Regions from separate parts of the Bacillus sp. DTU_2020_1000418_1_SI_GHA_SEK_038 genome, predicted to be linked through region 1. Evidence: a T-box and tRNA genes for the amino acid it is inferred to sense, from the RefSeq annotation. Region 1 holds a T-box; the other regions hold tRNA genes.
The links. A T-box is a leader RNA that pairs with one kind of tRNA and senses whether it is charged. The one in region 1 lies ahead of trpS (tryptophan--tRNA ligase), so its partner is inferred to be a tRNA-Trp.
Positions count from the first base shown of each region.

Region 1 (10,071 bases):
TGGTTCTTATTTGCTAAATCGTTTGTCCGGTAATCGTATTCACTCATATATGGTCCGAAAGCCGCCATAATGATTAGTAATAATAAAAGAACTAATCCAAACATAGCAAGCTTGTTTTTTCGGAAGCGGATAGAAACATCTTTCCAAAATGAAAGACTAGGCTTTGAAATTTTTTCAGCGTTTTCTAATTGGGACCCGACAAGTTGAAATTTATCTTTAGAAATCTGCATAATTTACTCTCCTTTCTTCCCGCCAGCAAGTTTGATGCGTGGATCGATGATTCCGTATGCAATGTCAACAAGGAGAATAGATACGAGTAACAAAACACTATAAAAGACTGTTACACCCATAATAACCGTATAATCGCGGTTAGTAATACTTGTTACGAAGTGCGCACCTAAACCTGGAATACCGAAGATTTTTTCGATAACAAAGCTTCCTGTTAAGATTCCAGCTGTTAAAGGCCCCAAATACGTTACAACTGGTAAAAGTGCATTACGGATTGCATGCCTTACTGTAATAACTCCTTGGCTTAAACCTTTTGCTTTTGCTGTTTTAATATAATCATTACTCATTACTTCAAGCATACTCGAACGTGTCAATCGTGCTATAAATGCCATTGGTGTTGAACCTAAAGCTATGGCTGGAAGAACAGTATGCATAAATGTTTCCCAGCGGGCTACAGGGAATAAGCCCAATTTAATCGCAAAAACATATTGAAGAACGGATGCCATAATGAAGGATGGAACAGAAATCCCCAAAACGGCAATAACCATAGCCGTGTAATCTGGCCATTTATTATGTCTTAATGCGGCAATAATCCCTAACAGGACCCCGAACGCAATTGCAAGAAAAATCGCTTCCATTCCAAGCAAGAAAGAAACAGGGAAACCATCATTGATTAAATCGTTTACCGTTTGGCTTTTATATTTGAATGATGGGCCGAAATCCCATTTTGCAACTCTAAGTAAATATTCCCCGTATTGAGCATACCAAGGCTTGTCCAATCCATAGTGAGCATTTAAATTAGCTTCAATTTCGGGAGGCAGTTGTTTTTCAGATGTAAATGGGTTTCCGGGTGCAATGCGCATGAAGAAAAACGTTGCCGTTACGATTAGCCATAGGGAGATAAGCATGTACAGTAAGCGCTTTCCAATATATTTAGCCATTGACTTACACCTCCAATTTTTTACTTTTTCAACTAGAAAAGCGGAAGCGCCTTTTTCAGGCGCAACAGCATAACAGAAAACTAAGGTATACAGGGAGATACCCCCATATACCTTAAGTTTAATTACTTATTCTTATTCGAAATAAGCCCATTTATATTGTACATCACCTAAGCCAGATACAACAACATCTTTTAATTTTGGATCTTGAACCCAGTTGTTCGTGTAGTAATAGATTGGAGCGATTGGCATTTCATCCATAAAAATAGCCTCTGCATCCTTTAACATTTGTTGACGAACTTCTGGATCTCCTTCAGTTGCAGAATTTGCAAGTAATTCTTGATACTCTTTGTTTTCCCATCCAGTATCGTTGTTTCCGCCATCAGCGTCACGGAACATTTCAAGGAAGTTGATTGCATCGTTGAAATCGCCTAACCAGCCCATACGAGCAACTTGGTAATCAAGTGAATGTACTTTATCAAGGTATACAGCCCACTCTTGGTTATCAAGGGTTACTTCTACACCAAGGCTGTTCTTCCACATATCTTGAATTGCTTGAGCAATCTTTTGGTGTGCTTCAGAAGTATTGTAAGAAAGGGTTACTGCAGGTAGCTCAGAAGCATCTTTAAGACCCATTTCTTCTAAACCTTTTTGTAAATATTCTTTTGCTTTTTCAACATCATTATCTTTGAAATAGCCTTTTTCATTTTCTTCAAACATGGATGGCGGTACAAGCGCCATAGCTGGCTGCTGTTCACCTTGAAGGATATTGTCAATTAGCTCTTGACGATTAATTGACAATGCAAAAGCTTTACGGATATTTACATTGTTAAATGGTTCAACTGTAGTATTGAACTTGTACTTGTAAACACCAGCGATTGATTGTGTTGTTAAACGGCCTTCATCTTTAAGTGCTTGCATTGCATCAGTTGGAAGCGCACCTGTTGGAGCACCAGCCCAATCAAGCTCACCATTGTCAAACATTGATAATTCTGTATTTGGATCATTAATCATGATCATTTCAATTTTTGATAGTTTTACTGCGTCTGCATCCCAATAAGTTTCGCTCTTTTCAAGAACGATTTTATCACTATGAGCCCATTCCGTCATTACGAAAGGTCCGTTAGTAGTATAGTTCTCACCAGCATCATTAGCCCAATTTGGGTTTGCTTCGGCAATTTTGCTGTTGAATGGAAGGTAAGTATAGAACGCTGTTAATTCTAAGAAGAATGGAGTTGGGTTTTCAAGAGTAACTTCAAGTGTTTTCTCGTCTAAAGCTTTAACTCCTACTTCATCTAGTGAACCGCCAGCAGTATTAGCTGCTTCTCCACCTTTAATATAATAAAGTTGGTATGCATATTCTGATTGATTGTTTGGATCTAAAGCCCATTTCCAAGCAGCTTCGAAATCATTTGCAGTGACAGGATCTCCATTTGACCATTTTGCGTCACGAATTGTAAACGTGTATACTTTTTGGTCATCAGAAACTTTCACTTCTTCTGCCATTGCATTTTCAGGCTCTCCATCTTTCCCGATACGTGTTAAGCCTTCAAGTGTTTGGCGAAGCACTGCTCCAGAAGTAGAGTCTTTCGCAAGTCCTGGGTGTAAAGATGGTGGTTCAGTATTGATATTTACACGTAATTCTTGCGGAACGTCAGACTTTCCTGCGTCTTTATCTCCGCCTTTGTCTCCACTGTCAGCATTATTATTTCCTCCGCATGCAGCAAGAAACATACTTAGTACTAACAGCATACTAAAAAAGATCGATAATCTTTTTTTCACGGTTTGAAACCCCCCTATTTTTTTCTGCAAACGTTTTCTTTACATTAGATACTAATTGTACAAGTGTACACATTGGGTGGATTACCTAAAAAGTCTGTAAATTGAATCGAGTTCGATTGACAAACTATGTAATAGCAAATAAAAAAGTAAGTTTACACTTATAATAAAATGATTATCCCTAAATTCTGAAAACTAATCAGACAGATGGAATTTTGCATGTTTATTTATTAGTTAAAACTTACTTTTTTAGTATAGTAAAACAACCCCACAGTTATACTGTAACCGCCTTGTAATGTATGTAACATTTTTGTAAAGATCTTGCTTGCTAGGTTAATTATAAATTCATAAAAAAATTATTGCAAGTAAGTTTTACTAGGTTAATAGCAATCTCTTATATATTTTCACGAAAAATACTTATAATATGCGAGTTTTTAGACCAGTAAAAAATTTATAAAAATGTATATTTATTAGCATTTATTTGGTTTTTTTATTAAAAGAACTTTCTGAATATAATGATTCCTTTTGTTTAGTATGATGTTCTCTTGATTTTACATTCCATTTATTATATTCTTAAAGGTAACATAATAAAAAATCGGCTATGAGAAAGAGTAGTACATTTACTTTTGGTTTCAAGAGAGCCTGTGGATGGTGGAAACAGGTAACCATGTAAATCGAATGGACTTTTGAGCCCTCTATTATATATGAAAGACGTATCCTCACGTTACAGAGGGTTCTATGCGAATTCAGCATGGTACAGAGTGACTCATATTGAGTAATTAGGGTGGCAACGCGGACCATTCGTCCCTATCTTTTAGGAACGAATGGTCCTTTTTTGTCCAAAAATTTTATTAATTTAGTATGATCGGTTCCTACCCGTTGTACTGTCTCTTTTTCGGCCAATATTAAAGGAGGAAATTAAATGAAAACAATCTTTTCGGGCATACAGCCAAGCGGTACGATTACGCTAGGTAACTATATTGGCGCCCTCAAGCAATTTGTTGAACTGCAAGATGAGTATAATTGTTATTTTTGTATTGTGGATCAGCATGCAATTACGGTCCCACAAGACAGATTAGAGTTAAGAAAGAATATCCGAAGCTTGGCAGCACTCTATTTAGCTGTTGGGATTGACCCAGAAAAGGCTACCCTTTTCATACAATCCGAAGTACCTGCTCATGCACAAGCCGGTTGGATGATGCAATGTATTTCCTATATTGGCGAACTTGAAAGAATGACACAATTTAAAGATAAAGCGGCTGGAAGAGATGCAGTCCCTTCTGCGTTATTGACATACCCGCCTTTAATGGTTGCAGATATTCTGCTATACAGCTCTGATCTCGTTCCTGTAGGAGAGGATCAAAAGCAGCATATAGAATTAACCCGTGATTTGGCAGAAAGATTTAATAAAAAATACAGTGAGATTTTTACTATCCCTGAAATTCGAGTTCCTAAGGTTGGGGCACGCATTATGTCGCTTCAAGAGCCAACTAAGAAAATGAGTAAATCCGATCCAAATAAGAAGGCTTCCATTACCCTTCTTGATGATATTAAGCAAATTGAAAAGAAAATAAAAAGTGCTGTAACTGACTCTGAGGGCATCGTTAAATTTAATAAAGAAAATAAACCTGGTGTATCTAACCTTCTTTCGATATATTCAATTTTTTCAGGGAAAGAAATTAATGAAATTGAAAACATGTATGAAGGAAAAGGCTATGGAGATTTTAAATCCGATTTAGCTGAGGTAGTCGTGAATGAAATAAAGCCAATCCAGGAAAAATATTACGAATTGATGGAATCACAGGAACTGGATGATATTTTGGATCAAGGTGCTGAAAAGGCAGCAAGCGTTGCCGATAAAATGCTGAAAAAGATGGAAAATGCAATGGGACTAGGAAGAAAAAAAAGATAATCAGAAATGCGAAAGCGCCTTCGGAACAATTAAAGGACAATTGTTCCTGCGATGACTAATCGCAGAAGCTTTCCTTTGTGGTCACCCCCGACAAGCACAAGCCAAGCCTCCCGGAAAGGTTGTTCCTTACCTTTCTAGGAGGCTTGACTTGTGACCTCGAGGGGGGAGGCGCTCCTCCTAAAAGCTAACGCTTTTACTCGTGCGATGATAATGCTGCCGAAGCGTTCCTTGTGGAGCTAGACAGTTCTCAAACTCGAGAAAAATTATATTTTCTTATTTTAAGCAAAAAAAATCTATCATCAACGTGATAGATTTTTTTTACTTTCCTTCTAATTTACTTTAGGACCGTGCTCCATTTCCCATAATTTCTCAAAAAACGGCTGCCCTTTAATTAAGTTTTCACAAAATTGCTCATGCTTGTTCGTCCATCCATATTTACTCTGTTCAAAAAGCTGAAGCCAAGCTTCCTCAAAAGCCATTTGCTGAATATCCTTATAACTTTCTGGACTCCATTCTGTATACCAATAACGGACTTCAGCTACATTTTTGGAAGAATATAGCTGATCTAACGCCATAAACATTAGTTGCTTTAATTGTCTTTCTTTTCTAGTCAACCCTGCCATCAATTCAGGCGAGGGAGAAAGAATATGAAAATTCTTTAATGCTCTTTGATCATTAAAAGAATATGGTGTAGCATCATGATTAGAAAGCATTTCATACGCTAATTGTTCTTGTCTTGGTATAAGCCTGCTTTTTCGAATCGGAATATTATAGCCAATAGTATCGACTGCTAATATACCTTTTCCATCAGATACAACAAAACAATAGTCTAATTGGACTCGCTCATGATTTTTTCTTAAATAGGCCTTTTGATATATATCGTCTAACAGTTGTTGAGGCAATTCCGATAAATCATTTTCAATGTAATTAAACAGAACTGGATCAATTTTGATTAAAGGTACTTGGTCTAATAGTTCTACACCATCATCTTTACGCCATTCATGAAAGTGGCAAACATTATATCCATTTTCTTCTCCTTCAAACCAGTTCACCCAAACATCATGAAGATATAACATCTTTTACCCCCCGCTTCAACATGCTATTTGTCACTCAGTATGGGCAGAGGGAAGTAAAATTATTCCTAAATTAGTAAGACGCAGGGAAATATTTTCATTGATCATATAATTAAAATAAGAAGTCCCCCCTATTTATTAGGAGAGACTTTTCATCCTTAATCTTGAGTTTTTGGATCTAATGCATCTCGGAGTCCATCTCCGATAAAGTTAAAGCATAAAACAGTAATCAAAATGAGTAAGCCCGGGAAAAAAGAATACCAAGGCGCCGTTTTCAAAACTGTGAAATCCTGTGCATCTTGAAGCATATTTCCCCAGCTTGGGGTAGGAGGCTGGATACCTAATCCCAAATAACTTAAGGCAGCCTCAGTCAAAATGACATTCCCAATTAACAAGGAAGCTGAAACGATGATTGGCCCCATTGCATTTGGCAATATATGACTAAAAATAATTTTATAAGATTTAGTCCCTATCGTTTTCGATGCAAGCACAAACTCTCTCGTTCTTAATGTAAGGAACTCCCCTCTTACAAGCCTCGCTGTACTTGTCCAGCTGATAAGAGCAATAACAAGGATTAAGTTAAAAGTACTTGGTTTAAAAATAGAAACTACTGTGATTAATAAAAATAGACTTGGAATTGAAATGACGATATCAACCAATCTCATTAACATCGCATCAATAATTCCGCCAAAATAACCAGCAATGGCCCCCACACTAACTCCGATTATAAGAGCCCCGGCAACAGAACCAAAGCCAACAAGTAAAGAAATTCTTCCTCCATATAAAAGCCTTGTGAAGATATCTCGTCCATATCGATCAGTCCCAAGCCAATATTCAGCCCCAGGCGCTTTTAGCTTATGCAATAAATTCATATCCTCAAATTTATATGGGGCAATCACTGGAGCTAATATAGATGACATGATTATTAGAAACAATACGATGGCTCCTATAACAGCCAATCTATTTTTCGTAAATTTTCGAAAAAATATTCTAGTTAACGTATCAGGCTTGCTTTTTAAATGGGGGTTTAATTTTAAATCATCTTGTGTAATTTCCGCATTTATTTGTGACAAAAAAACCCCTCCTTAATACTCAATACGCGGATCGAAAATTGCGTATAAAATATCCGCTAGTAAATTTCCAATCACAACAAACACTGCAGAAATAACGGTTAGCGCCATAATGACTGGGTAGTCGCGAAGAAAAGCAGAGTCAATAAATAATTGCCCAAGACCAGGCCAAGCAAAAACCTTCTCTGTAATAGCTGCTCCGCCAACAAAGGAAGGCAGCATTAAACCAAAAAGAGTGATGATTGGAATCATGCCGTTTCTAACCCCATGCTTAACAACCACTTTCTTTTCTTTGAACCCTTTTGACATAGCCGTACGAATATAATCCTGCTTTAGGACATCCAGCATAGAAGATCTTGTGTAACGTGTAAGAGCCGCTAAATCCGCTGTCGCTAAAACAAAGCCTGGTAATATTAAATGATGTATTCGGTCCCAAATACTAAATGGCGCATTTAATGTTGCTACTCCGCCAGTTGGAAACCAGCCTAATTTAACTGAGAAAAACATGATTAAAATAAGTCCTAACCAGAAGTTGGGTGTTGCAACCCCTAGAAAGGAGCCGACTGTAAACGTATAATCCAATGGCGAATAGGGTCGCATTGCCGAGTAAATGCCAATTGGAATAGCAATGATGACGGCAATGGCAAATGAAACAACCATTAATAATAGGGTATTTGGAAGCCTATTAAGAATAAGCTCACTCACTGGAGTTCCCCGTTTAATTAAAGATTCACCGAAATCCCCTTTTGCCATATTTCCAAGCCATTTAAAATATTGAATATGAATAGGGTCGTTTAATCCATATTTTTCTTCGAATTTTGCTTTATCTGACGGCTTCATTTTTGGATCCATTAGCATTGCTACAGGCCCGCCTGGTGCCGCTTTTATGATGGCAAATGATAATATGGTAATTCCGAATAGTAAGGGAATAGCCATTAATGTTCGTCTAAAAATGTATGAAACCATCGCCTATTCTCCCTTTCATTAATTTCAGTTTATTCAAAATACACAGCCAAAAAAATTAACGTGTAGAATTTTCAGTATTTGAAAAATAAAAAGTAAGGGAAGGTAAAGGGCCTTGGGGGGCCCCAATCCCTTACTTTTCAGGTAATAACTCTATTCTTGTTTTAACCACCATTTGTGGATGTTGTACATTTGAGCCTTCGGATGGAATTCATAGCCTTCTAGATTCTTAGGAAGTGCACGGAACTCTTTCGGATAGTATAGGAACGTATATGCTTGATCTTCAGCTAGACCAGCTTGAATTTTTCCAATCATTTCTTTACGCTTATCTTTGTCAAGCTCTTGTAGCTGCTCATCCATTAATACATCTAGCTCAGGATTTGAGTAGCCAGTAAAGTTAAGGCCTTGTTCAATTTCTTTCGTATGGAAAATACCGCTAGGATCTGGATCAATACCTAAGCTCCAGCCTAAAACGATTGCTTCAAAATTCCATACACCTGGGTCGATATCAGCAATTAATGAACTGAATTCAACGATTTGAGGTTTAATTTCAATACCAACTTCTTTTAGTTGTTGTTGAAGAATAACAACGATATCTTCACGAACTTTGTTTCCTTGGTTCGTCTTAACTTCTATAGAGAATTTCTTCCCATCTTTTTCTAGAATGCCATCAGCACCAGCCGTCCAGCCAGCTTCTGCTAACATTGCCTTAGCTTTTTCAACATCGTATTCAAACTTTGGTACATCTGGGTTATATGCCCAGCTTAATGGACTTTCTGGAACGTGTGCAACTTCACCAAGTCCAGCCATTACGTTCTCAACGATTGCTTTACGATCAATTGCATGAGTGATCGCTTGACGAACTTTCTTATCCTGAAACTTTGCGTCACGCTGGTTTAAAGCTAGATATGTGTAGGAAAGGGCTAAACCTGATTCTAGACGAAGTCCAGTAGCATCAGCAAAGCTTTCAACTGTTGGAACGTCTGGCTGTGCGATACCTGCATAGTAATCAATGTCTCCAGCTTGCAGTTGAGCAAGAATAGCGTTTGCATCTGGAACAAGCTTATAAGTGACAGAATCTAAGTACGGACGGCCGTCAAAATAATCATCATTAGCAACAACCCTTACGTACTCACCATCTTTCCACTCATCAAACTTGAATGGACCTGAACCAATCGGGTTTTTCGTGTTAAATTCATGCTCTCCAAGATCCGCAATCGGAACATCTTTTAAGATATGCTCAGGAAGAATTCCGAATCCAAGACTAACTACTGGGAATTGAGCATCCACTTGCTTTAAAGTAAATTTAACAGTATATTGGTCAATTTTTTCGATCTTTTCGATATTTTCAAAATATGACTTACGGACGCCATCATAATCTGGGCTTAATGGAATGCTGTATGTAAATACAACATCATCTGCATCTAATGGCTCGCCATCATGGAATTTTGCATTTTCAACAATCTTTACAGTAAATTCTTTACCATCTTCTGAAGCCTCTAGTGACTCAGCAAGATTGCCTTCTGTTATTGTATTAAGTTCAATATCAGAACCTGTTAAACTGCTAAAAATCATATCTTCAATATCACCGCTTGATGCATCATTTGAATATAAAGGGTTAAACATTGTCGGTGCACCTGTTGATCCAACCACTAGGTCTCCACCTGTAACAGGTCCTTCATTTTTCGGTTCTTCTTTTGCCGGTGTTTCTTCTTTTGCCGGTGTTTCTTCTTTTGGCTGGGTTGTCTGCTGTCCGCCGGAACATGCAGCTAAGAACATAGACAATACTAGCATTAGGCTTACTAGTAACCACGCTGGCTTTTTCATTCATTTTCCCCCTTAGGTTTATTTTTTAAATCTAAATCCTTTTTTCAGAGAAACGAGTGTAAATATATCGCCCCCCTTCAAAGATTTATATACTAAATGCATAAATCTCATAGAATGAGTTTATCGAGCATTTAATAACAGAAATTAATATAAATGGCAGGCTACATAATGGCCCTGCTTTACCTCTTTATATTCAGGTATCATTTGACTGCATATTTCCATTGCGGCAGGGCAACGGGTATGGAAAACACAGCCTTGAGGCGGATTTGCTGGGCTAGGCA
Region 1 is NZ_CP135435.1:1,550,719-1,560,789, reverse strand. It holds gene RRV45_RS07740 (ABC transporter permease) at 1-233, opposite strand, end outside; gene RRV45_RS07735 (ABC transporter permease) at 234-1,169, opposite strand; gene RRV45_RS07730 (peptide ABC transporter substrate-binding protein) at 1,302-2,948, opposite strand; T-box leader at 3,538-3,757, shown strand; gene trpS (tryptophan--tRNA ligase) at 3,868-4,857, shown strand; gene RRV45_RS07720 (YjbA family protein) at 5,187-5,933, opposite strand; gene opp4C (oligopeptide ABC transporter permease) at 6,089-6,994, opposite strand; gene RRV45_RS07710 (ABC transporter permease) at 7,016-7,966, opposite strand; gene RRV45_RS07705 (peptide-binding protein) at 8,117-9,790, opposite strand; gene RRV45_RS07700 (ABC transporter ATP-binding protein) at 9,935-10,071, opposite strand, start outside.

Region 2 (10,071 bases), 1.2 Mb from region 1:
TGGAGGTAGAGCACTGTTTGGACTAGGGGCCCTCATCGGGTTACCGAATTCAGACAAACTCCGAATGCCAAAGATTTATCCATGGGAGTCAGACTGCGAGTGATAAGATCCGTAGTCAAGAGGGAAACAGCCCAGACCACCAGTTAAGGTCCCAAAGTATACGTTAAGTGGAAAAGGATGTGGAGTTGCTTAGACAACCAGGATGTTGGCTTAGAAGCAGCCACCATTTAAAGAGTGCGTAATAGCTCACTGGTCGAGTGACTCTGCGCCGAAAATGTACCGGGGCTAAACGTATCACCGAAGCTGTGGATGGACATCTGCGATGTCCGTGGTAGGAGAGCGTTCTAAGGGCGTTGAAGCTAGACCGTAAGGACTGGTGGAGCGCTTAGAAGTGAGAATGCCGGTATGAGTAGCGAAAGATGGGTGAGAATCCCATCCACCGAATGCCTAAGGTTTCCTGAGGAAGGCTCGTCCGCTCAGGGTTAGTCGGGACCTAAGCCGAGGCTGAAAAGCGTAGGCGATGGACAACAGGTTGATATTCCTGTACCACCTCTTTACCGTTTGAGCAATGGGGGGACGCAGGAGGATAGGGTAAGCGCGCTGCTGGAATAGCGCGTCTAAGCAGTTAGAGTGCAAGCGAGGCAAATCCCGCTTGCGTTAAGCTTGAGCTGTGATAGCGAGGGAAATATAGTACCGAAGTTCCTGAATCCACACTGCCAAGAAAAGCCTCTAGCGAGGGAAAAGGTGCCCGTACCGCAAACCGACACAGGTAGGCGAGGAGAGAATCCTAAGGTGAGCGAGAGAACTCTCGTTAAGGAACTCGGCAAAATCACCCCGTAACTTCGGGAGAAGGGGTGCTCATTTGGGTGAATAGCCCGGATGAGCCGCAGTGAATAGGCCCAGGCGACTGTTTAGCAAAAACACAGGTCTCTGCGAAGCCGCAAGGCGAAGTATAGGGGCTGACGCCTGCCCGGTGCTGGAAGGTTAAGAGGAGGGGTTAGCGCAAGCGAAGCTCTGAATTGAAGCCCCAGTAAACGGCGGCCGTAACTATAACGGTCCTAAGGTAGCGAAATTCCTTGTCAGGTAAGTTCTGACCCGCACGAAAGGCGTAACGATCTGGGCACTGTCTCAACGAGAGACTCGGTGAAATTATAGTACCTGTGAAGATGCAGGTTACCCGCGACAGGACGGAAAGACCCCGTGGAGCTTTACTGTAGCCTGATATTGAATTTCGGTACAGCTTGTACAGGATAGGTAGGAGCCTTGGAAGCCGGAGCGCCAGCTTCGGTGGAGGCATTGGTGGGATACTACCCTGGCTGTATTGAAATTCTAACCCGCGCCCCTGATCGGGGCGGGAGACAGTGTCAGGTGGGCAGTTTGACTGGGGCGGTCGCCTCCTAAAGAGTAACGGAGGCGCCCAAAGGTTCCCTCAGAATGGTTGGAAATCATTCGAAGAGTGTAAAGGCATAAGGGAGCTTGACTGCGAGACCTACAAGTCGAGCAGGGACGAAAGTCGGGCTTAGTGATCCGGTGGTTCCGCATGGAAGGGCCATCGCTCAACGGATAAAAGCTACCCCGGGGATAACAGGCTTATCTCCCCCAAGAGTCCACATCGACGGGGAGGTTTGGCACCTCGATGTCGGCTCATCGCATCCTGGGGCTGTAGTCGGTCCCAAGGGTTGGGCTGTTCGCCCATTAAAGCGGTACGCGAGCTGGGTTCAGAACGTCGTGAGACAGTTCGGTCCCTATCCGTCGTGGGCGCAGGAAATTTGAGAGGAGCTGTCCTTAGTACGAGAGGACCGGGATGGACGCACCGCTGGTGTACCAGTTGTCTTGCCAAAGGCATAGCTGGGTAGCTATGTGCGGACGGGATAAGTGCTGAAAGCATCTAAGCATGAAGCCCCCCTCGAGATGAGATTTCCCATAGCGTCAAGCTAGTAAGACCCCTGAAAGATGATCAGGTTGATAGGTTTGAGGTGGAAGCGTGGCGACACGTGGAGCTGACAAATACTAATCGGTCGAGGACTTAACCACATTTAGTATGATTACTCGAATAACTTCTTCAGCATTATCTAGTTTTGAGGGAACAAACCTCAATAAAATAGGTCTAGTGGCGATAGCGAAAAGGTCACACCCGTTCCCATCCCGAACACGGAAGTTAAGCTTTTCAGCGCCGATGGTAGTTAGGGGCTGTCCCCTTGTGAGAGTAGGACGCCGCTAGGCTAGCCCCAAGAGGGGCTATTATTTTTGATGAATGCATGATCAATTTAAATAAATTGGCCCGTTGGTCAAGCGGTTAAGACACCGCCCTTTCACGGCGGTAACACGGGTTCGAATCCCGTACGGGTCACCATTTTACAGCATAGTAGAAGTGATATATGTTTAACTAATATGCACTTGCACTTTTTGCGCTGAGGAGGATTAGCTCAGCTGGGAGAGCACCTGCCTTACAAGCAGGGGGTCGGCGGTTCGATCCCGTCATCCTCCATCATTTACCGGTGTAGACCTGAACAACTGACTACAATAAATTGGTTAGATGTTAACTTCTATCCGGTATTTTTTATAAAGTACTTACCTCACCATTTTTGATGTGCGGAAGTAGTTCAGTGGTAGAACACCACCTTGCCAAGGTGGGGGTCGCGGGTTCGAATCCCGTCTTCCGCTCCAAAAATATTTTTTGCAGTATAGGAATTAATTCTAATTGTGTTCCTTTATACCTTTATGTATGGGGCCTTAGCTCAGCTGGGAGAGCGCCTGCCTTGCACGCAGGAGGTCAGCGGTTCGATCCCGCTAGGCTCCACCATTATTATATCAAACTAAATGTCTTTTCTTAATTTGGCGGTGTAGCTCAGCTGGCTAGAGCGTACGGTTCATACCCGTAAGGTCGGGGGTTCGATCCCCTCCGCCGCTACCATATTTATGATTTTAATGTGGAGGAATACCCAAGTCCGGCTGAAGGGATCGGTCTTGAAAACCGACAGGCGGGTCAAACCGCGCAGGGGTTCGAATCCCCTTTCCTCCTCCATATTATGCTTAGTGAAAATTATATAAATACCATTATCGCGGGGTGGAGCAACGAGCGTTACTCCTTGAATAAACTGCGAGTTGTACCGATCGAGCTGCTGCTTGATTTAGCATTCTGAGATTGGGACAGTCCTTATGCTATATATGAGCATAGTAAAAAATCATATTAATATTATTATCGCGGGGTGGAGCAGTCCGGTAGCTCGTCGGGCTCATAACCCGAAGGTCGCAGGTTCAAATCCTGTCCCCGCAATCTGGTCCGGTAGTTCAGTTGGTTAGAATGCCTGCCTGTCACGCAGGAGGTCGCGGGTTCGAGTCCCGTCCGGACCGCCATATTTATATTAGGCTCAGTAGCTCAGTCGGTAGAGGATTTTAAAAGATTGCAGCTGCGAAGCATTTCTTCACCGAATGGCAAGCTATTAAAATCTGCGACAAAGACCGTAGGGCTTTGAAGCACATTCCCAAAGCCACACAAACTTTAGGAAGTTACATTAATTAGGCTCAGTAGCTCAGTCGGTAGAGCAAAGGACTGAAAATCCTTGTGTCGGCGGTTCGATTCCGTCCTGAGCCACCATAAAATTTTCAAAATCCCTATTTTTCCATATGGTGGGGTAGCGAAGTGGCTAAACGCGGCGGACTGTAAATCCGCTCCCTTTGGGTTCGGCGGTTCGAATCCGTCCCCCACCACCATTTATAGGGGTATAGTTTAATGGTAAAACGAAGGTCTCCAAAACCTTTGATGTGGGTTCGATTCCTACTACCCCTGCCAAATATAAAAATATGTGAATTATGGCGGTTGTGGCGAAGTGGTTAACGCATCGGATTGTGGTTCCGACATTCGTGGGTTCGATTCCCATCAGCCGCCCCATATTATTTTACAGAGAAGCAATTCTTGAGGTTACTTCAGTGGGCTATAGCCAAGCGGTAAGGCATCGCACTTTGACTGCGACATGCGTTGGTTCGAATCCAGCTAGCCCAGCCAGTTTTTTTAAAAACAGCCCCGAAGCCTTACATCGATGAATGGTTTTTAAAAAAACTTGCGACAAAGACCGTAGGACTTTGAAGCAAATTTTGACCACAATCAAAATTTAAGAAATGGCGGCATAGCCAAGTGGTAAGGCAGAGGTCTGCAAAACCTTTATCCCCGGTTCAAATCCGGGTGCTGCCTCCAAATTTATAAATGCGGGTGTAGTTTAGTGGTAAAACCACAGCCACGAGCGAAACATCCATGTATAATCTTCGAGTTGCCTCGACACATTCACATCCTTGAATTTGCTAGAAGAGGAAGAGGCATGAATGAGCGTAAATTAAATTTAATTTTGTATCAATCAAAAATGCGGGTGTAGTTTAGTGGTAAAACCACAGCCTTCCAAGCTGTTGATGAGGGTTCGATTCCCTTCACCCGCTCCATATAATTTTAATGGGCCTATAGCTCAGCTGGTTAGAGCGCACGCCTGATAAGCGTGAGGTCGATGGTTCGAGTCCATTTAGGCCCATATATTTACTATTCCGCAGTAGCTCAGTGGTAGAGCATTCGGCTGTTAACCGAACGGTCGTAGGTTCGAATCCTACCTGCGGAGCCACTTTTTATCTGTATTGAACAACAGCCTCCTAAGGTGTTGATTAAAGATTAATATTTCTAATTGTACATTAATTACCAATTGGTCTAACCTAATAAAACCGCTATTTCCATATATATATTGTGGATTAGCGGTTTTTTGTATGTATTTGTAAATTATTGTTTAGTAAGCTACGAAAATTGTTTACCTGATGGGAAATTATTAGTTATTCTATGCAACAGAAATGAAGATTCTTTCAATTTGGTTGAAAGTGATAGGAATAGCTCCTTGTTTCGATGAACTAAGGATTTGTCTAAATAAAAGGTAGAAATAGAGTGGTCCAACATTACGTCAATCCCTGTTTGCAGCTTATTTGTGTTGATTGCTTCGTCAAGCTCAGGCATGAAGACAAAATCCTTAATTGAATCCTTAATTGTGATAAGGATAAACCAGCCCGTTCCATATACAAACTTGCCTTGGTTCGTAATTGTCATAATATCCCCGTATTGCAGATGAATAAAGCCACTGACCATGTTTTCTCGCCTGGATCCGTAATATAATGACTGTAGCGTTAACCCTTCCTTAGCTCTCACAATGAATTCCAACGCAGTTACCCCTTCACCGATATGATTATCAGATTAACGGGCTGGATAACCCCACTGATTGAAGTTCCATCTGTTTTACCCTTTAATATCAATTCATATTTCTGTTTTTTTGCTATTATTCCTAGAAAATGATTGTCAGTTTCATGTCTTTTATTGGACAAACATCTTAAAAAGTAAGTGTCATACCAGATTGAAATACTAATTGCGATTGATAATTATTTTCATTTATTCATTGACAATCATTTCCTGACTGTTATAATAAAAATTGTGAGTTGTAGTGATAATGATTTTCAGTATCATTAAAGCTTACGAAAATGTTTACTTATTGGAGATAGTTATGAAAAAAAGATACCTTATCGCCTCGCTCATTGTTCTATCAATCCTATCCCTTTTCGTTGGTGTGAGCCATATAACACCGAAGGATTTGCTGAATCTGCAATCTGATGAAACTCAAATTTTTCTCATCAGCCGCTTGCCAAGATTATTGGCAATCTTATTTGCAGGAGCAGGGATGAGTATTGCAGGGCTAATCATGCAGCAGCTCAGCCGGAATAAATTCGTTTCACCAACAACAGCGGGTACACTCGATGCTACTAGACTTGGAATTCTAGTGTCAATGCTGTTATTTGCGAATGCGTCTCTTCTTGAAAAAATGGTCGTTGCCTTTGTATTTGCGCTCGCCGGCACGCTTTTGTTTATGCAATTGCTTGACCGAATTAAATTTAAGGACGCAATTTTTATTCCGCTTGTTGGTTTAATGTTTGGAAACATCTTATCTTCGATTACGACCTTTTTTGCCTATCGGGCAGATGTCATCCAAAATATGTCTGCATGGCTCCAGGGTGATTTTTCAATGATAATGAAGGGACGATATGAGCTTTTATACATAACGATTCCATTGTTAGTAGTGGCCTATCTATTTGCGAATCGCTTTACAGTCGCAGGTATGGGGGAAGATTTTTCGAAAAACTTAGGTTTGTCCTATAAACGAGTTGTGAATTTTGGACTTATTCTTGTAGCACTAATAACCGTTACGGTTGTTCTAACAGTTGGAATGATTCCATTTCTTGGCTTAATTATCCCAAACATTGTTTCAATTTTTAAAGGGGATCATTTGCAAAAGACCTTACCGCATACCGCATTACTTGGCTCATCCTTTTTGCTTGTGTGTGATATATTGGGACGGGTTATTATTTACCCTTATGAGATTTCGATTAGCTTGATGGTAGGAGTCATTGGCAGCGGAATCTTCCTCTACTTACTATTTAGGAGGAAGGCGTATGCGTAATTCTATAAAAATGATCATTCTCGCTGTACTAGCGATTTTGTTTATCAATATTTATTTATTTCACGGTTTAAATGGCAGCTTCGATTATGCATTGCCGCGAAGAGGAATTAAAGTCATTGCTATGGTTCTAACAGGTATATCCATTGCGTATGCAACAGTGGTTTTCCAAACGATTGCGCATAACCGAATCTTAACACCGAGTATAATGGGGCTTGATTCCCTCTATTTACTCATCCAAACGATTATTATTTTCTTTTTAGGATCCGGTCATGTATTGGTCGCCAATCGGCAGTATAATTTCTTTTTATCAGTTGTAGCTATGATTGTATTTGCCTTATTACTCTATCAACTGCTTTTTAAAAATGGAAAGCGGCCGATATACTTCCTTTTGCTTGTTGGGATAATTGTAGGAACGTTTTTTTCCAGCATTTCTACTTTCCTGCAGGTGCTTATTGACCCGAATGAGTTTCAAAGAGTGCAAGATCGGATGTTTGCAAGCTTTAATAATGTGAATGGTGATTTAGTATGGCTTGCGTTAATCATTATTATCGCCGCAATTGTAATAGGTGTAAGGTCAATGAACTATTTGGATGTTATCTCGCTTGGCCGTGATCATGCCGTAAACCTTGGTGTTCCGTACGATCTAATTGTGAAACGAATGCTCGTTTTGGTAGCTATATTAATTTCTGTTGCTACTGCATTAGTTGGCCCGATTACGTTTTTCGGTCTGATTGTAGCTAATTTATCATATCAGTTTTTCAATACCTACAGACATACCACAATCATTAGTGGTGCAATGGTCATGAGTATCATTGCGCTTGTGGGGGGGCAGTGGGTTGTGGAGCGAATCTTTACGTTCTCGACAACTCTTAGTGTCATCATTAATTTTTTCGGTGGCGTGTATTTCATTTATTTACTGCTAAAGGAGAGTCGATCTAAATGATTCAAGTCCGTGCCTTATCCAAATTTTATGGGAAAAAGCCTGTCGTTGAAAATGTGACAGTCGATATTCATCCAGGAAAAATTACTTCCTTTATCGGTCCAAATGGAGCTGGGAAATCAACGCTGCTTTCGATGGTTAGCCGATTAATCGAAGCGGATACGGGTGAGGTGCTGATTGAAAACTCTCACGTAAAGAAAATGAAATCGAATGACTTTTCCAAGCGTGTGTCCATTTTAAAACAATCCAACTATATGAATGTAAGGCTGACGATTCGTGAACTCGTGTCGTTTGGGAGGTTCCCATATTCAAAGGGGCACCTGAACGAGGAAGATGAGAAGATGGTCGATCAAGCGATTAAATATATGGGATTAACCGATATGCAGCATGACTTTCTTGATGAACTATCTGGTGGCCAGCGCCAGCGAGCATTTATCGCCATGGTAATTGCACAGGATACGGACTATATTTTGCTCGATGAGCCGTTGAATAATTTAGATATGAAGCATTCCGTCCAAATTATGAAAATTCTCCGCCGCCTAGTGGATGAGTTAGGAAAAACGGTTGTCATTGTCCTGCACGATATCAATTTCGCCTCTGTCTATTCAGACCGGATTGTGGCTTTGAAGGACGGGAAGGTTGTAAAAAATGGACCGACAAATGAAATCATTCAGTCGGATTCATTAAAAGAAATATATGATATGGATATTCCAATTAAAAAAATAAATGATTGCCGAATTTGCGTTTATTTTAGTTCATAGAAAAGGAGATTATCAGATATGAAAAAATGGTCATTATTTACCTTAATATTAACAGTTTTCCTTGTACTTGCCGCATGTGGATCGAAGGAAGCAACAAAGGAAGAAGAAAACTCTAATACTGGAAGCGACAAGCCAGTTGAAGAAACTGTGGAAATAAAAATTAAGCATGAACTTGATGAGCAAGAGGTTGTTTTAGACAAAACGCCAGAAAAAGTTGTTGTTTTTGACTTTGGTATTTTGGATACGTTAAATGAGCTAGGTGTTCCAGTTACTGGATTGCCACAGGCAACCATTCCGCCATATTTAGAAAAATATGCTGGATCTGACTACACGAATGTAGGAAGCTTGAAAGAGCCGGACTTCGAGGCGATTCATGCATTAAAACCAGATGTGATCTTCATCTCCGCTCGCCAATCTGATATGTATGAAGAGTTCAAAAAAATTGCACCAACAATTTATGTAGGAGTCGATTACACAAATTATATGGAATCCTTCACACATAATATGGAAGTGATTGCACAAGTATTTGGCAAAGAAGAACAAATGAAAACAGAATTGGAAGAAGTAAATAAGGCGATTGCTGCAATAAAAGAAAAAACGGAAAGCTCTGATGCAAGAACATTAATTATTATGGGCAATGAAGGTAAAGTAAGTGCTTACGGACCAAGCTCCCGCTTCGGCATCCTTCATGATGTATTTGGCTATGAGCCTGCTGATGAAAAGATTGAACAATCAACTCATGGACAAAGCATTTCGTTTGAATACATTTCTGAAACAAATCCAGACATTATGTTCGTAATCGACCGTGATGCAGCATTTGACAGCAATGCAAGTGTAAAGGATGCTATTGAAAACGAGCTTGTGCAAAAAACAAATGCATTTAATAATGGTAAAATATTCTACCTAAATGGCGGTCCATGGTACCTATCTGGTGGTGGACTACAGTCTATGAAACTAATGATTGAAGATGCAAAAGTAGGTGTAGAATAATGTTTTACCAGATTAAAAGAATGGTTGTGAAGGAAGGCTTTTCTGCTACAGTGGTGGAGCGCTTCAACGGTGAGGGACTCATTGAGAAGCAGCCGGGATTTGTTGATCTTCAAGTTCTAGTCAAAAATGTCCGCCGTGGTGACGAGGAAGTATTAGTACTTGTCAGATGGGAAACTGAAGAGGATTGGAAGAACTGGGAGAAGAGCCCAGAGCATATTGCCGGACATAAAGCGAATGCTGGAAAACCAAAGCCTGATTATATAATCGAGTCAAGCCAAAATGTCTATACTGTGGCAGTTAGTAAGTAAATAAGAGATAAAAATGAGGCACCTATTATTGGGTTGCCTCATTTTTGAGTGTTGAGCTACCCGTTTTTCGGATTCTCCGATGGAAGCCTGTGTTAATTCTTTTTCCCCATGTATCATGCAACTTTTAGGAGATTTTGCTAATGCCCCATTAGACTTAGATAGAACCACACTATCTTAATTCCAAAAAATAACATAAAATATAAATAAATGTGTTTCAAAGGAGAAGTGAAGATGAATAAACTCATTGATACCCTTCAAAAGAAAAGAGTTAAAGTAACGAAGATTCCAAAATGGGGAACGTATTTACGGAAGCAATGGGAAGATCACTTTGCGAGTCATCTTAGTGAGGAAGAGAAGAAATCTATTCATTTACATGACAGAAGTAAAAGCAGTGGCTTTTTGTGGCATGTATTCAGCTATGAAACAAAGGAATGCTTGAAAGAGGAACAGGCGAATGAAGCATTTAATCAAATACAAAAGAAGGCGTGCTATGTTTTTTATCAGCATTCTGAAGATGCGTTAATACTTGAGAACGTGTCTAGAATGACTGCCGCTGACTTTGTAAATGAACAGGATGTCTATGTGGTAGATAAGGA
Region 2 is NZ_CP135435.1:338,281-348,351, forward strand. It holds rRNA gene RRV45_RS01790 (23S ribosomal RNA) at 1-2,034, shown strand, start outside; rRNA gene rrf (5S ribosomal RNA) at 2,107-2,223, shown strand; tRNA gene RRV45_RS01800 (tRNA-Glu) at 2,279-2,353, shown strand; tRNA gene RRV45_RS01805 (tRNA-Val) at 2,416-2,488, shown strand; tRNA gene RRV45_RS01810 (tRNA-Gly) at 2,593-2,667, shown strand; tRNA gene RRV45_RS01815 (tRNA-Ala) at 2,728-2,803, shown strand; tRNA gene RRV45_RS01820 (tRNA-Met) at 2,838-2,914, shown strand; tRNA gene RRV45_RS01825 (tRNA-Ser) at 2,933-3,025, shown strand; tRNA gene RRV45_RS01830 (tRNA-Met) at 3,204-3,277, shown strand; tRNA gene RRV45_RS01835 (tRNA-Asp) at 3,281-3,357, shown strand; tRNA gene RRV45_RS01840 (tRNA-Phe) at 3,523-3,598, shown strand; tRNA gene RRV45_RS01845 (tRNA-Tyr) at 3,630-3,714, shown strand; tRNA gene RRV45_RS01850 (tRNA-Trp) at 3,720-3,793, shown strand; tRNA gene RRV45_RS01855 (tRNA-His) at 3,817-3,892, shown strand; tRNA gene RRV45_RS01860 (tRNA-Gln) at 3,932-4,006, shown strand; tRNA gene RRV45_RS01865 (tRNA-Cys) at 4,122-4,195, shown strand; tRNA gene RRV45_RS01870 (tRNA-Gly) at 4,361-4,434, shown strand; tRNA gene RRV45_RS01875 (tRNA-Ile) at 4,447-4,520, shown strand; tRNA gene RRV45_RS01880 (tRNA-Asn) at 4,533-4,607, shown strand; gene RRV45_RS01885 (hypothetical protein) at 4,775-5,188, opposite strand; gene RRV45_RS01890 (ABC transporter permease) at 5,526-6,476, shown strand; gene RRV45_RS01895 (iron chelate uptake ABC transporter family permease subunit) at 6,469-7,419, shown strand; gene RRV45_RS01900 (iron ABC transporter ATP-binding protein) at 7,416-8,177, shown strand; gene RRV45_RS01905 (siderophore ABC transporter substrate-binding protein) at 8,196-9,167, shown strand; gene RRV45_RS01910 (antibiotic biosynthesis monooxygenase family protein) at 9,167-9,475, shown strand; gene RRV45_RS01915 (DUF4275 family protein) at 9,707-10,071, shown strand, end outside.
Region 2: it has a tRNA-Trp gene. The T-box ahead of trpS (tryptophan--tRNA ligase) is inferred to sense a tRNA for this amino acid. The anticodon was not compared.

Region 3 (10,071 bases), 230 kb from region 1:
AAGAGCTGGTAAATAGTCATGAGCCTTTAGAAAAAAGGCTAGAGCTGCTTTTCTTAGCAAGTGAGTTTTTGATCCATTCCAAAATAAAAAGCGGCATCAGCCATTTAGTGGATGTTCTATTGGAAAAAGAGTTCTGGTCTATAAATGAAATGATGAACCATAAAGAATTACAGCATTATTCAGTTGATTTAGGAATGCTGATCGAATATCTAATCGATAGAAATTTGATTGAAGTTGTAACAATAGAAACAAAGGGAAAAGGTGTTTTTCATCGGTATTATAAACTCAGTCAAAAGTTATTGTAAAAAAGCAAAAAAGCTATTGACCTTTTATTAAATACTTGTTATATTTATATCCGCCGCTGCAATTTATTGAATAAAATGAAGAGCAGTTGGCGGATGAAGGTTTTAAAAAAGTGTTGACATCAAATTCGACACATGTTATATTAGAAAAGTCGCTTCTGAGCAACCCGATAGTTCTTTGAAAACTGAACGAACAAAACGTCAACGTTTAATCTTTTAGTCTTTTTCTCGAAAAAAGACATATATGAGCTAATCAACTCACAATTTATTGGAGAGTTTGATCCTGGCTCAGGACGAACGCTGGCGGCGTGCCTAATACATGCAAGTCGAGCGAACTTTTGGGAGCTTGCTCCCAAAAGTTAGCGGCGGACGGGTGAGTAACACGTGGGCAACCTGCCTGTAAGACTGGGATAACTTCGGGAAACCGGAGCTAATACCGGATAATTCTTTTCTACTCATGTAGGAAAGCTGAAAGATGGCTTCGGCTATCACTTACAGATGGGCCCGCGGCGCATTAGCTAGTTGGTGAGGTAACGGCTCACCAAGGCAACGATGCGTAGCCGACCTGAGAGGGTGATCGGCCACACTGGGACTGAGACACGGCCCAGACTCCTACGGGAGGCAGCAGTAGGGAATCTTCCGCAATGGACGAAAGTCTGACGGAGCAACGCCGCGTGAGTGATGAAGGTTTTCGGATCGTAAAACTCTGTTGTTAGGGAAGAACAAGTACCGGAGTAACTGCCGGTACCTTGACGGTACCTAACCAGAAAGCCACGGCTAACTACGTGCCAGCAGCCGCGGTAATACGTAGGTGGCAAGCGTTGTCCGGAATTATTGGGCGTAAAGCGCGCGCAGGCGGTCCTTTAAGTCTGATGTGAAAGCCCACGGCTCAACCGTGGAGGGTCATTGGAAACTGGGGGACTTGAGTGCAGAAGAGGAGAGTGGAATTCCACGTGTAGCGGTGAAATGCGTAGAGATGTGGAGGAACACCAGTGGCGAAGGCGACTCTCTGGTCTGTAACTGACGCTGAGGCGCGAAAGCGTGGGGAGCGAACAGGATTAGATACCCTGGTAGTCCACGCCGTAAACGATGAGTGCTAAGTGTTAGAGGGTTTCCGCCCTTTAGTGCTGCAGCAAACGCATTAAGCACTCCGCCTGGGGAGTACGGCCGCAAGGCTGAAACTCAAAGGAATTGACGGGGGCCCGCACAAGCGGTGGAGCATGTGGTTTAATTCGAAGCAACGCGAAGAACCTTACCAGGTCTTGACATCCTCTGACAATCCTAGAGATAGGACTTTCCCCTTCGGGGGACAGAGTGACAGGTGGTGCATGGTTGTCGTCAGCTCGTGTCGTGAGATGTTGGGTTAAGTCCCGCAACGAGCGCAACCCTTGATCTTAGTTGCCAGCATTCAGTTGGGCACTCTAAGGTGACTGCCGGTGACAAACCGGAGGAAGGTGGGGATGACGTCAAATCATCATGCCCCTTATGACCTGGGCTACACACGTGCTACAATGGATGGTACAAAGGGCTGCAAGACCGCGAGGTTTAGCCAATCCCATAAAACCATTCTCAGTTCGGATTGCAGGCTGCAACTCGCCTGCATGAAGCCGGAATCGCTAGTAATCGCGGATCAGCATGCCGCGGTGAATACGTTCCCGGGCCTTGTACACACCGCCCGTCACACCACGAGAGTTTGTAACACCCGAAGTCGGTGGGGTAACCGTAAGGAGCCAGCCGCCTAAGGTGGGACAGATGATTGGGGTGAAGTCGTAACAAGGTAGCCGTATCGGAAGGTGCGGCTGGATCACCTCCTTTCTAAGGATGAATTGAAGTACTCGATACTTCAATAAAAGACGTTACTTGTTCGTTCAGTTTTGAGGGAATTATCATCATTTTTAAAATGGTTTTAATTTCTCAATATTTGCTCCTGCGCCGCAGAGATTCGAGGAAGTAACCCCTCAGCTCGTTGCAAGGCAGCATGAAGTAATACTACGATGCGAAATCACGTTGTGATTGAAATCAGTAGCCTTGTTCCTTGAAAACTAGATAATGATTATGAAGAAGCAATAACCGAGTAATCGCCATTTTAGTTATTCTCTCTATTTAATATAGAGTTAAAAACAACCAATCACGAGAATAGAAATTAATCTATTCACAAATCGTGAGGGAAATGAGAAGCAGTAGATCAAGGAAGCGACCGAGCGAGCACCGGAACGTACGCAGTTGGTACGTGAGGAGCACAGCGAGAGAGCTGACGCAGAGATGCGCCGCTTATCATTTGCCGAACAGGTTAAGTTAATAAGGGCGCACGGTGAATGCCTTGGCACTAGGAGCCGATGAAGGACGGGACTAACACCGATATGCTTCGGGGAGCTGTAAGTAAGCTTTGATCCGGAGATTTCCGAATGGGGGAACCCACTGTTCGTAATGGAACAGTATCTTTACCTGAATACATAGGGTATTGAAGGCAGACCCGGGGAACTGAAACATCTAAGTACCCGGAGGAAGAGAAAGCAAACGCGATTCCCTGAGTAGCGGCGAGCGAAACGGGATTAGCCCAAACCAAGAGGCTTGCCTCTTGGGGTTGTAGGACACTCTATACGGAGTTACAAAGGAACGAGGTAAATGAACAGGTCTGGAAAGGCCGGCCAGAGAAGGTAAAAGCCCTGTAGTTGAAACTTCGTTCCCTCCAGAGTGGATCCTGAGTACGGCGGGACACGTGAAATCCCGTCGGAAGCAGGGAGGACCATCTCCCAAGGCTAAATACTCCCTAGTGACCGATAGTGAACCAGTACCGTGAGGGAAAGGTGAAAAGCACCCCGGAAGGGGAGTGAAATAGTTCCTGAAACCGTGTGCCTACAAGTAGTCAGAGCCCTTTAACGGGTGATGGCGTGCCTTTTGTAGAATGAACCGGCGAGTTACGATTACATGCAAGGTTAAGTTGAATAGACGGAGCCGCAGCGAAAGCGAGTCTGAATAGGGCGAATTGAGTATGTGGTCGTAGACCCGAAACCAGGTGACCTACCCATGTCCAGGTTGAAGTCCAGGTAACACTGGATGGAGGACCGAACCCACGCACGTTGAAAAGTGCGGGGATGAGGTGTGGGTAGCGGAGAAATTCCAATCGAACTTGGAGATAGCTGGTTCTCTCCGAAATAGCTTTAGGGCTAGCCTCATGTTGTTAGAATCTTGGAGGTAGAGCACTGTTTGGACTAGGGGCCCTCATCGGGTTACCGAATTCAGACAAACTCCGAATGCCAAAGATTTATCCATGGGAGTCAGACTGCGAGTGATAAGATCCGTAGTCAAGAGGGAAACAGCCCAGACCACCAGTTAAGGTCCCAAAGTATACGTTAAGTGGAAAAGGATGTGGAGTTGCTTAGACAACCAGGATGTTGGCTTAGAAGCAGCCACCATTTAAAGAGTGCGTAATAGCTCACTGGTCGAGTGACTCTGCGCCGAAAATGTACCGGGGCTAAACGTATCACCGAAGCTGTGGATGGACATCTGCGATGTCCGTGGTAGGAGAGCGTTCTAAGGGCGTTGAAGCTAGACCGTAAGGACTGGTGGAGCGCTTAGAAGTGAGAATGCCGGTATGAGTAGCGAAAGATGGGTGAGAATCCCATCCACCGAATGCCTAAGGTTTCCTGAGGAAGGCTCGTCCGCTCAGGGTTAGTCGGGACCTAAGCCGAGGCTGAAAAGCGTAGGCGATGGACAACAGGTTGATATTCCTGTACCACCTCTTTACCGTTTGAGCAATGGGGGGACGCAGGAGGATAGGGTAAGCGCGCTGCTGGAATAGCGCGTCTAAGCAGTTAGAGTGCAAGCGAGGCAAATCCCGCTTGCGTTAAGCTTGAGCTGTGATAGCGAGGGAAATATAGTACCGAAGTTCCTGAATCCACACTGCCAAGAAAAGCCTCTAGCGAGGGAAAAGGTGCCCGTACCGCAAACCGACACAGGTAGGCGAGGAGAGAATCCTAAGGTGAGCGAGAGAACTCTCGTTAAGGAACTCGGCAAAATCACCCCGTAACTTCGGGAGAAGGGGTGCTCATTTGGGTGAATAGCCCGGATGAGCCGCAGTGAATAGGCCCAGGCGACTGTTTAGCAAAAACACAGGTCTCTGCGAAGCCGCAAGGCGAAGTATAGGGGCTGACGCCTGCCCGGTGCTGGAAGGTTAAGAGGAGGGGTTAGCGCAAGCGAAGCTCTGAATTGAAGCCCCAGTAAACGGCGGCCGTAACTATAACGGTCCTAAGGTAGCGAAATTCCTTGTCAGGTAAGTTCTGACCCGCACGAAAGGCGTAACGATCTGGGCACTGTCTCAACGAGAGACTCGGTGAAATTATAGTACCTGTGAAGATGCAGGTTACCCGCGACAGGACGGAAAGACCCCGTGGAGCTTTACTGTAGCCTGATATTGAATTTCGGTACAGCTTGTACAGGATAGGTAGGAGCCTTGGAAGCCGGAGCGCCAGCTTCGGTGGAGGCATTGGTGGGATACTACCCTGGCTGTATTGAAATTCTAACCCGCGCCCCTGATCGGGGCGGGAGACAGTGTCAGGTGGGCAGTTTGACTGGGGCGGTCGCCTCCTAAAGAGTAACGGAGGCGCCCAAAGGTTCCCTCAGAATGGTTGGAAATCATTCGAAGAGTGTAAAGGCATAAGGGAGCTTGACTGCGAGACCTACAAGTCGAGCAGGGACGAAAGTCGGGCTTAGTGATCCGGTGGTTCCGCATGGAAGGGCCATCGCTCAACGGATAAAAGCTACCCCGGGGATAACAGGCTTATCTCCCCCAAGAGTCCACATCGACGGGGAGGTTTGGCACCTCGATGTCGGCTCATCGCATCCTGGGGCTGTAGTCGGTCCCAAGGGTTGGGCTGTTCGCCCATTAAAGCGGTACGCGAGCTGGGTTCAGAACGTCGTGAGACAGTTCGGTCCCTATCCGTCGTGGGCGCAGGAAATTTGAGAGGAGCTGTCCTTAGTACGAGAGGACCGGGATGGACGCACCGCTGGTGTACCAGTTGTCTTGCCAAAGGCATAGCTGGGTAGCTATGTGCGGACGGGATAAGTGCTGAAAGCATCTAAGCATGAAGCCCCCCTCGAGATGAGATTTCCCATAGCGTCAAGCTAGTAAGACCCCTGAAAGATGATCAGGTTGATAGGTTTGAGGTGGAAGCGTGGCGACACGTGGAGCTGACAAATACTAATCGGTCGAGGACTTAACCACATTTAGTATGATTACTCGAATAACTTCTTCAGCATTATCTAGTTTTGAGGGAATGAAAATTTCTCTTGAAAAAAATCAAAAAGACGATATAATAGATATTGTCTTTAACAAAAGTCTAGTGGCGATAGCGAGAAGGCCACACCCGTTCCCATCCCGAACACGGAAGTTAAGCTTCTCAGCGCCGATGGTAGTTTGGGGCTGTCCCCATGTGAGAGTAGGACGTCGCTAGGCTTTTAATATATTCACTATTCCGCAGTAGCTCAGTGGTAGAGCATTCGGCTGTTAACCGAACGGTCGTAGGTTCGAATCCTACCTGCGGAGCCATCTGGAGAGCTGTCCGAGTGGCCGAAGGAGCACGATTGGAAATCGTGTATACGCTAACCGCGTATCAAGGGTTCAAATCCCTTGCTCTCCGCCATTTAAAAACTTATCTGGCCCCTTGGTCAAGCGGTTAAGACACCGCCCTTTCACGGCGGTAACACGGGTTCGAATCCCGTAGGGGTCACCATTTGGCATACTAAGTACGCGACATCCTGTCGCAACGTATGCACTTGCACGTCCTGTGCTTCGGAGGATTAGCTCAGCTGGGAGAGCATCTGCCTTACAAGCAGAGGGTCGGCGGTTCGATCCCGTCATCCTCCACCATGTTTACTTATAGCATGGAATATTATTGTCGCGGGGTGGAGCAACGAGCGTTACTCCATGAATCAACTGTGAGTTGTACCGATGCAGCTGCTGCTTGATTAAGCATCCTGAGATCGGGTCAGTCCTTATGCTTTATATGAGCATAGTAAAAATCATATAAATACTATTATCGCGGGGTGGAGCAGTCCGGTAGCTCGTCGGGCTCATAACCCGAAGGTCGCAGGTTCAAATCCTGTCCCCGCAATCTGGTCCGGTAGTTCAGTTGGTTAGAATGCCTGCCTGTCACGCAGGAGGTCGCGGGTTCGAGTCCCGTCCGGACCGCCATTTTGTGGCTCAGTAGCTCAGTCGGTAGAGCAAAGGACTGAAAATCCTTGTGTCGGCGGTTCGATTCCGTCCTGAGCCACCATTTAAAAAGAATACGCCGGCCTAGCTCAATTGGTAGAGGATTTTAAAAGCTTGCAGCACCGAAGCTTTACTCCCTTGATGGTAAACTTTTTAAATCTGCGACAAAGTTTGTAAGACTTTGAAGCACAATTTTTAGCAGTTTTTAAATTAGGAAATAAAATAATATACGCCGGCCTAGCTCAATTGGTAGAGCAACTGACTTGTAATCAGTAGGTTGGGGGTTCGAGTCCTCTGGCCGGCACCAAAAATTTAAAATTACAGCTTCGGAGCAGTTCTTCAATGAATGGTAATTTTAAATTTTTGCGACAAAGACCGCAGGACTTTGGAGCATATTATGACTACAGACAATTTCTAATAACTACGGTGGGGTAGCGAAGTGGCTAAACGCGGCGGACTGTAAATCCGCTCCCTTTGGGTTCGGCGGTTCGAATCCGTCCCCCACCACCATTTATAGGGGTATAGTTTAATGGTAAAACGAAGGTCTCCAAAACCTTTGATGTGGGTTCGATTCCTACTACCCCTGCCATAAATTATGGCGGTTGTGGCGAAGTGGTTAACGCATCGGATTGTGGTTCCGACATTCGTGGGTTCGATTCCCATCAGCCGCCCCATTTAATTATTGAAACTATTATGAATTATGGCGATTGTGGCGAAGTGGTTAACGCATCGGATTGTGGTTCCGACATTCGTGGGTTCGATTCCCATCAGTCGCCCCATTTTAATAAATAGTGGAACCCTTATCATAGGTTTTGATATAATATCATTAATTACTCTATATTATTGGGCTATAGCCAAGCGGTAAGGCATCGCACTTTGACTGCGACATGCGTTGGTTCGAATCCAGCTAGCCCAGCCATTTGCGGAAGTAGTTCAGTGGTAGAACACCACCTTGCCAAGGTGGGGGTCGCGGGTTCGAATCCCGTCTTCCGCTCCATTTTATTTTAAGGCGGCATAGCCAAGTGGTAAGGCATAGGTCTGCAAAACCTTGATCACCGGTTCAAATCCGGTTGCCGCCTCCAACTTCAAAATTATTTTTTTATATACGCCGGGGTGGCGGAACTGGCAGACGCACAGGACTTAAAATCCTGCGGTAGGTGACTACCGTACCGGTTCGATTCCGGTCCTCGGCACTTCCTTGAAATTTTAATACGCCGGTGTGGCGGAATTGGCAGACGCGCACGACTCAAAATCGTGTTCCTTCTGGAGTGTCGGTTCGATCCCGACCACCGGTATCTTTTGTTATTTTAGTTAAATAAGATTTTTTAGAAAGCTCATAACCCTCTTCAAATAGAGATTTATGAGCTTTTTCAATTTCTAAGAAGTCGTTAGAAAACGATTAGGACTTCAAATCATTTTACACATTTTATACACAACCATCTCCTCATATTTTCTTCATACTAAGTTGTTCATCCTCAATTCGTAATTCTTAATAGCATGTATTGCCATATCCTAGCCGTTCAATTACGAATTGGATTGATTGTCCTTTTATTGAGTGATATCTATGCCGTATGCATACCTGTCTTTTCGGTCAAAATATACCTTTTTGATATAGTGCCAGTTGTCTAGTTATTCACCTAGTTGATAGGTAGATAATTATTGGACTATTTTAAATCGTATCCATAATTTCCATAATTATTGACATCATATTTGTTATAATTTTTATAGCTTCATTTTAACTCTATATAATTTCATTTAAAATATTTAATATAGCTGGAGGAGATAAGGAATTGAATTGCCAGCAAGTTCTGTAAACCTTAAGATAGGATTACAGACTAATCGAACGAAAATGCACCTTAGCCCTTTACCACTGTTGTGCTTAGCAAAATAAAAGTGCAGAATTTTGCAAAGATAAATTAAGCTGCAATTTTAGATAAGAGCCTTGGTCATGATAGCCTTCATGGATAGCCAAGCCCTGTGGCTACTGGATTCTTGGTTAGAGAAGTATGCCTATAGATGTGGCTCCATGTCAGTTTGCAATACTCTGCATTTGCAATTGCAACAATGTTTACTTTTTCTCTGCAAAATACAGCTTTCTAATAGGTAATAATGTTGCATATTGTCAACAATTTTCGAAACTGATAATACAAAATAAGAATTATAAGGGAGAAAAAATGGATCAAAGTTCTATAGCTATTTTATTTATAGGGGCTTCTATGTTTATTCCTTTATGGATTGGTGCTAAAGCAGGTGAAAAAGACCAAGCGACCATATCTGGTTTTTTTGTTCAGAACAGGAGCATGTCCCCAATGACTGTATTCTTTACTGTTCAGGCCACCTGGTGGAGTGCTTTTGCTTTTTTGGGTTCTACTTCATATTATTACAACAATGGACCTGTATATTGGACAACCATAGGTTGGGATATACTTTTTGGAATACTTTTTTTGAGGATCGGAAAGAGAATATGGTTTTATGGAAAAGAGAACAACTATATTACTGCGACCGACTTTTTTATGGATATATATAAATCCAAAGCTTTAGGAATATTAGTCACGACTCTTATGATGCTTTTTACAATACCTTATTTTCAAATACAGATTTCTGGCGGAGCATATCTTATTGAAACAGCTTCAAAGGGATTGATACCAAGTCAGATGGGAGCTTTTGTATTTACCTCCGTTATAGTAATTTATGTTTGGACTGGAGGACTGAGGGCTGTTGCCTGGACCGATATTTTTTACCAGATATTAATAATTATTAGTGTATTGTTAGGTGGAATATTTATTGTTTATTATTTCAATGGAATTGGAAATCTCTTCTCGGAGTTAAATGATAAAGTGCCTGAAGTTTTAACTCTTCCTGGGCCTATGGGTCCGCTGCTATGGATTTCAATGTTTGTAATTGTTCCTATTGGCGCATTAATGGGACCTCCACTTTGGATAAGGATATATGCAGTAAAAGATGCCAAAACCTTTTATCTAATCCCTTTCTTGCTTGCTTCTATATCATTCATTAATATGACTCCTATGCTTTTAGGCAATGCGGGAATCCTTCTTGTAGATGAACTGGTTGATTCTGATACATTATTACCGAGGGTTGTTTTAAATTACATGCCATATATACTTGCCTATATAATACTAATTGGTGGTGCAGCTGCCGCCATGTCTACAGCAAACTCTCAAATTCATTCGATTTCAGCTATGTACACAATTGATATACATAAAAGATATATAAATAGAAATACGAGTGACAAAAGGTTACTCAATATAGGAAAGGTTGGAATTCTGATATTTGCAGTCCTTTCATATCTAACTTTTACTTTTATTCCAGGTTTAATGATTCAGCTTGGATTAATTGCACTAAGCGGTACAGCACAAGTATTTGTTCCGGTAGCAGGGGCTCTTTTTTGGGAAGAATCAAATGCAAAGGGCGCTATAGCGGGAATTATTACTGGATTAGCCGTTCTTATTATAATTTCATATAACTTTGATATAAATGTTGGAATAATAGGGTTTCTTGCATTAATCTTCAATGCATTTGTATTTATAGTAGTTTCAA
Region 3 is NZ_CP135435.1:1,315,847-1,325,917, forward strand. It holds gene RRV45_RS06480 (nucleotidyltransferase-like protein) at 1-305, shown strand, start outside; rRNA gene RRV45_RS06485 (16S ribosomal RNA) at 568-2,117, shown strand; rRNA gene RRV45_RS06490 (23S ribosomal RNA) at 2,591-5,526, shown strand; rRNA gene rrf (5S ribosomal RNA) at 5,641-5,757, shown strand; tRNA gene RRV45_RS06500 (tRNA-Asn) at 5,776-5,850, shown strand; tRNA gene RRV45_RS06505 (tRNA-Ser) at 5,854-5,944, shown strand; tRNA gene RRV45_RS06510 (tRNA-Glu) at 5,960-6,034, shown strand; tRNA gene RRV45_RS06515 (tRNA-Val) at 6,096-6,171, shown strand; tRNA gene RRV45_RS06520 (tRNA-Met) at 6,342-6,415, shown strand; tRNA gene RRV45_RS06525 (tRNA-Asp) at 6,419-6,495, shown strand; tRNA gene RRV45_RS06530 (tRNA-Phe) at 6,502-6,577, shown strand; tRNA gene RRV45_RS06535 (tRNA-Thr) at 6,745-6,820, shown strand; tRNA gene RRV45_RS06540 (tRNA-Tyr) at 6,939-7,023, shown strand; tRNA gene RRV45_RS06545 (tRNA-Trp) at 7,029-7,102, shown strand; tRNA gene RRV45_RS06550 (tRNA-His) at 7,112-7,187, shown strand; tRNA gene RRV45_RS06555 (tRNA-His) at 7,217-7,292, shown strand; tRNA gene RRV45_RS06560 (tRNA-Gln) at 7,358-7,432, shown strand; tRNA gene RRV45_RS06565 (tRNA-Gly) at 7,436-7,510, shown strand; tRNA gene RRV45_RS06570 (tRNA-Cys) at 7,522-7,595, shown strand; tRNA gene RRV45_RS06575 (tRNA-Leu) at 7,621-7,706, shown strand; tRNA gene RRV45_RS06580 (tRNA-Leu) at 7,727-7,808, shown strand; gene RRV45_RS06585 (sodium:solute symporter family protein) at 8,688-10,071, shown strand, end outside.
Region 3: it has a tRNA-Trp gene. The T-box ahead of trpS (tryptophan--tRNA ligase) is inferred to sense a tRNA for this amino acid. The anticodon was not compared.